Regions from separate parts of the Lactobacillus sp. C449L genome, predicted to be linked through region 2. Evidence: predicted binding sites of a transcription regulator. Region 2 holds the regulator's gene; the other holds the start of a gene.
What was found. The regulator HrcA, encoded in region 2, represses chaperone genes, less so after heat shock. The targets are predictions, from matches to a motif close to TTAGCACTCNNNNNNNNNGAGTGCTAA.

Region 1 (3,217 bases), 370 kb from region 2:
CGAATTTGGATGAGTTCTTCTGAGTCAGTAGTTTCTTTCAAAGTATTATCATTGTTCAAAACATAAATATACTTATCACTAGCACCCATTGCCTGACCATGACCAATCGGAATGTATGGACTTACTTTAATATGTTTAACATAGTTGTTAAAGTCCTTTTGAGACATATCAAGTAAATGCTGCGCATTGTATGGGTTTGTAAGTTTATTTAAGTTATAACCAACAATATGACCAGAAGTTAAATAAGTATGACTTAACAGGCTTGTATAGGCCCAACCGTTTGAAACAGTCACACCTTCAGGAATATGGCCAACCCGGTTGATATTGTCATCGTTTGGGTCTTTTACACTAAGAAGAACTGGTTGATAAAATCTGGTCTTTAAAGTCAAATTACCACTAGTTAAAGTGTGTGTGTCGGTTTCTGGAGTATATTCAGTTGGACTAATATAATTAACTGAAGAACCATAATGTGTCTTCCATGCTTGGTGCTCGTTAGTACCGCTTTGGGATGGGAATGAATTTGTTACATCTGGATCCGCAATACCCTCTTTTGTACTTTTTCTTATTGTGACTTTAACAGTTGCTGTCGCATTACCATATGTATATTTAACATTGTAGGTTTTTGGTTTTGAACAAGAAATATACTCGCGAGAAATTTTGACATTACTATTATTGATAACTGTTCCCATTGAGTTTGTTACATAAGAAATAGCATCCCTAGAAGAAAATTGGTAGAAATCGTTACGAACTAAAGAGACAGTCTTGGGAACAGCAATTTGATTTCTAGCAAAGTAGTTTTCATTAACATAGCCAACTAAGCGGCCATTAACGTAGATACGCCAATAACGAGCATTTTTTGTTTCAATTAATTGATCGGATTGAATGTGACTATATTGAAAACTGATTCCATCTGCTACTTTTTTGGTAACTTTACCATTTTTTACATCTTGCCAAACCTTATAGTTTTTATTACCAGCTACCTTAGTCATCATTGAATAACCAGTAACTACTTGCTTAGGCTTCTTTTTCTTGTTGTTTTTAGTGTTATCATCGGGATTAACCGGCTTTTTATCATCAGTCGGATTCTGAGAAGTTGAATCACCATTATTATTGCCGTCGATGTCTTCTGCTTCTTCACCATTGTTTTCATTATCAGAATTAGTGATCGTCTTTGTTTTACTTGAATCCTCTTGAACAGGTGGTTGAGTAGTTGTATCCGCCTCAACTGGCAAAATAAATAGTCCGGTGGCTACAGATAAACCAACAATCAACGTGATCGTAATCGTCGCTATTTTCTTAAAAAGCTTCAAAATTATTCCTCCAAAATTTAGTTTACTCTTGACATTATATAATAAAAACAGTGAAACTTAGAATACAAAATTAATACACTTTCATTGACAGCTTTTAATGTAAGTGATTTAATTAGCACTGTACTTAATTGAGTGCTAAAAGATATGAAAGTAAAATCAGGAGGCAGAAATATGCTTGTACCTACAGTTATCGAGCAAACGGCTCGTGGCGAACGTGCTTATGATATTTATTCGCGTTTATTAAAAGATAGAATTATTATGCTTAGTGGTGAAATTAATGATGATATGGCAAATACAATTATTGCCCAATTATTATTCCTTGATGCGCAAGACAATACTAAGGACATTTCCCTTTACATCAACTCACCTGGTGGTGTAATTACTTCCGGCTTGGCAATCATGGATACCATGAACTTTATCAAATCGGACGTTTCAACCATCGCTATTGGTATGGCTGCTTCAATGGCATCCATCCTCTTGACCAGTGGTGCTAAGGGCAAGCGTTTTGCTCTACCAAACTCAACCGTATTAATTCACCAACCACTTGGCGGAGCACAAGGGCAACAAACTGATATCCAAATCGCAGCCAACGAAATTTTAAAGAGTCGTGAAAAAATCAACAAGATTTTACATGAAACAACCGGTCAACCACTTGAAAAGATTCAAAAGGATACTGAGCGCGACAATTACTTGACTGCACAAGAAGCAAAAGACTATGGCCTAATTGACGAAATTATGGTCAATCAAAAGAAATAACTAAAAATCCACATTAAAAAAGCTCCGAATTATCTTTCGGAGCTTTTTTAGTCTGCTAAGTTTTTTGCCATTTCGTGTAACTTGGCAAAACGATGATTAGCACCAGACTTTGAAATTGGTCCATCAGGTACCTGCTGAGCAATTTCTTTTAAAGATAATTCAGGATTATCTAAGCGCAAACGTGCTATTCCCTGCAACTTTTCTGGGATATTGTCTAATCCGATTCTGCGGTCAATGGCCTCAATATCTTCGACTTGCTTGGCGGCAGCATTAGCAGTTTTTTTAAGATTAGCAGTGTCACAATTAACCAATCGATTCACTGAATTTCGCATGTCACGCATAATGCGCAAGTCTTCAAATGAAAGCATTGCGTTAATGGCACCAACAACATGCAAAAAATCACCAATTTTTTCAGCTTCTTTTAAATAGACAATATAGCCCCGACGACGTTTAGTCGTTTTAGCATTTAGGCTAAAATAATGATTCATTAGTTCAAGTAAATCATCATTATGGTCTTCGTATGCTGAATAGATTTCAAGATGATATCGGCTTGTTTCCGGATTATTAACACTTCCACTTGCTAAAAAAGCACCACGTAAATACGACATTGCACCTTCACGAGATTCAATAATTCGAGTCGGAATGCGAGTGATCAAACCCGAATCCTCAGTTAAAATTTCCAAATTAGCTAAAATTTCTCGCACATGATTTTGTAATCGCACAAGATACTGATTATTTTTCTTTAACTTCATTTTGCGAGAGACAATTAACAGTGGTTCAACGTGATACGCTATTTTAATTAAAGAAAAAATTCTACGTGCGATTGCTGGATTTTCAGTTGTTATATCCAAACTAAACATATGATCATGAAAGTTTAAGACACCATTCATTCGTAAAAAAGCCGCCAGCTCTGCCTTAGCATGCTCGGGCAAAATTGAAAGCGACGTTAGCTCTTTCTTAACTTTGCTTGCGTAACTTGCCATTGTTTACTCAAGCCTCTTTCTACGAGCCATCGCGGCGAAAGCAAGATTAATAATTTCATGTGCTACTTTTTGTCCGTCGTGAAAAACCAAGCCACTTCTTTGGTCGATAAAATCATCAGTAATAACTCGGCACCCTTGCTCACGCAAACCTTGGTAATCATTCTTTAC
Region 2 (3,217 bases):
TTTTATTGTGCAAATTATCCATTTAACTTATCCAATTAAAAAAGAGGTATTCCAAACTAGAATTATTTTAGTTTTGGGCTTTTTCGATGGTGTCCATCGCGGACATCAACATTTAATTAGAATAGCGAAGGATAAGTCGGTTGAAAAGCATCTTCCCTTAGTGGTAATGACTTTTGATCGCCATCCAAAAGAAGTTTATCAAAATACTGATGTAACTTATATTGATAATTTAGCTGAAAAAGCTTATAAGATGGAGAAACTTGGAGTTGATTTTTTAGTGGTGATGCACTTCAATAATCAATTTCGTAAACTAGCGGCTCAAGAATTTGTCGATAATATTATTGTGAAGTTGAAAGCAGATACAGTTGTCGCTGGTTTTGACTATACATACGGTCCTAGAGATATTGCTAATATGGCTAATTTCCCTAAATTTGCTAAAAACAGATTCAAGATTGTTGACGTTCCCAAGCAATCATATGAGGGGCAAAAAATTGGTTCAACTGAGATCAAAAAAGCGATAACTGCGGGTAATATGGGTCTTGCTGAAGAATTGCTTGGTGAACCATATGTAATGTCAGGAACTATCGGTCATGGACTCAGGAATGGTCATAAGCTTGGATTTCCAACTGCTAATCTAGTATGGACAGGAAGTAAAGTTATTCCTAAAGTAGGAGTTTATGCTACCAAAACCAAAATTGATGGTCAATGGTACGAGTCAATGACAAGCGTCGGTTATAATGTAACGATTCATGATAGTAAAAAAATCTTTATTGAATCTAATCTGTTTGGTTTTGATGAAGAAGCATACGATAAAGATATGGTCATTGCTTGGTACAAATATACCCGTGGTGAAATTAAGTTCGACAACTTAAAAGATCTGAAAAAGCAGATGGAACAAGATGAATTGGAAATAAAGAAATATTTTGCTGAAAAAGGCTAAAACTCAGCAATTAAATTTATTTACAATTTTTTTAGCACTCAGCTTGACATTCTGCTAAAAGCTAGTATCATAATAATTGTTAGCACCGAAGAAGTATGAGTGCTAAAAGTGAGGGCGATGTTTATGTTGACCGAACGTCAAGAATTAATTTTAAAAACAATTATTAACGATTTTACGCAGACACACGATCCGGTCGGTTCTAAGACTGTCATGAATCAACTGCCAATCAAGGTTTCGAGTGCAACTATTCGCAATGAAATGGCTGTTTTGGAAGATAAAGGTTTGCTTGAAAAAACACACCTTTCGAGTGGGCGAGTACCATCAACTGAAGGTTATCGTTATTATCTTGATAACTTGCTTGAACCTTTGCAGATTCCATCTTCTGTTTATGAAAAAATTGGAAGTCAGTTGGATCAACCTTTTCATCAAGTTAATGAGATTGTTCAAGAAGCTGCAAAAATTTTATCTGATTTAACCAATTATACAGCTTTTGCCGAAGGTCCTGAAAGTAGTGCTCTAACTATTACTGGTTTTCGAATTGTACCACTGTTTAGTCGTCAGATTATGGCAATTTTAGTTACCAGTGACGGCAATGTACATAATCAGGTTTATAGTTTGCCGTATAATGTATATGGTGATGAAATCGAGAAAGCTGTGCGGATGATTAATGATGAGTTAGTTGGAAAGACTTTAGATGAAGTCACTCCATCCTTGCTCAATAGTACGTTGGGGAAGAGACTCACTAATAATCATGCAACGGAGTTAATTGATCTAGTAGAAGATGTTATTAATGATGCTGCTAGTGAACAGATGTATGTTGATGGGCAAATTAATTTGCTTAATAACACGTCTTTAGCCGATGCATCTAGTTTGCGCTCATTATACGAACTGATTGACCATAATGATCTGATTTCTAGTATTTTGGATGAAACTGCGACTTCTCAGGGTGGCAAGTATCCAATTCGGGTTAGTCTGGGTTCAGAATTGTCAAATGACTTGTTAAAAGATTATAGTCTGCTTACGGCAGAGTACAGCGTCGGCTCACATGGTAAAGGAGTAATCGCTTTACTTGGCCCTAACAATATGCCTTATTCGCAAGTAATTAGCCTTTTAGAGTATTTCAGAAACGAATTGGCTAAAAAGTTACTCGAATATTATGGTAGATTTAAGTAAAGGAGGTTAGCCGTGAGTAAGGATAAATATATTAGCGAAAAAGATCTTAATAAAGAACAGACTGAAGAAAAATCTAAGTCGAGTAAAAAAGCTAAAGTAGACACTATGGCTGACGAAAAAAAATCCCCTGAGAAACAAATCAAGGAAGAATTATTAAAGGCACAAGAAGAAAAGAAAAACTTGGAAGATAAGTTTTTACGTAGTCAAGCGGAAATACAGAATATGCAAAACCGCTATAATAATGAACGTGCCCAACTAATAAAGTATGAATCGCAATCACTAGCTAAAGATGTTCTACCAGCTATGGACAATTTAGAACGAGCTTTAGACACTGAAGTTGATGATGATGCTTCAAGACAGCTTAAAAAGGGAGTTCAAATGACTCTAGATGCTCTAGTTAAAGCGATGAAAGATCATGGCATTAGCGAAATTGACGCTGAAGGTGCCAAATTTGATCCTAATTTACACCAAGCTGTTCAAACAGTTGAAGCTGAAACTGATGAACAAAAAGACCATGTTGTTCAAGTATTACAAAAAGGATATTTATATAAAGACCGTACATTAAGACCAGCAATGGTTGTTGTTGCACAGTAATTGAAAGGAAGATTATTAATGTCAAAAGTTATCGGTATTGACCTCGGAACTACTAACTCTGCAGTTGCCGTTCTTGAAGGAAAAGAACCAAAGATTATTACTAACCCAGAAGGGAATCGTACCACTCCATCTGTAGTTGCCTTTAAAGATGGTGAAATTCAAGTTGGTGAAGTTGCAAAAAGACAAGCAATTACTAATCCAAACACAATTTCTTCAATTAAGCGTCATATGGGTGAAGCTGATTATAAAGTTAAGATAGGTGACAAAGCCTATACTCCTCAAGAAATTTCAGCAATGATTTTACAATATATCAAGAAATTTTCTGAAGATTATTTAGGTGAAAAGGTTACTGAAGCAGTTATTACTGTTCCGGCCTACTTTAATGATGCGCAACGTCAAGCTACTAAAGATGCTGGTAAGATTGCTGGTTTGGAAGTTAAGCGAATTATCAATGAGCCAACTGCATCTTCACTTGCTTATGGTCTTGATAAAGATGCCGAAGATGAAAAA

Region 1: the regulator HrcA is predicted to act here: its motif matches at 1,423-1,449, upstream of clpP (ATP-dependent Clp endopeptidase proteolytic subunit ClpP).

The regions. Positions count from the first base shown of each region.
Region 1 covers NZ_JBWXGA010000001.1:518,448-521,664, forward strand. Annotated here, with positions in the region: gene AC2JF9_RS02470 (SH3-like domain-containing protein) at 1-1,121, opposite strand, end outside; gene clpP (ATP-dependent Clp endopeptidase proteolytic subunit ClpP) at 1,482-2,066, shown strand; gene whiA (DNA-binding protein WhiA) at 2,114-3,049, opposite strand; gene AC2JF9_RS02485 (gluconeogenesis factor YvcK family protein) at 3,053-3,217, opposite strand, start outside.
Region 2 covers NZ_JBWXGA010000001.1:145,025-148,241, forward strand. Annotated here, with positions in the region: gene ribF (riboflavin biosynthesis protein RibF) at 8-940, shown strand; gene hrcA (heat-inducible transcriptional repressor HrcA) at 1,064-2,113, shown strand; gene grpE (nucleotide exchange factor GrpE) at 2,126-2,707, shown strand; gene dnaK (molecular chaperone DnaK) at 2,726-3,217, shown strand, end outside.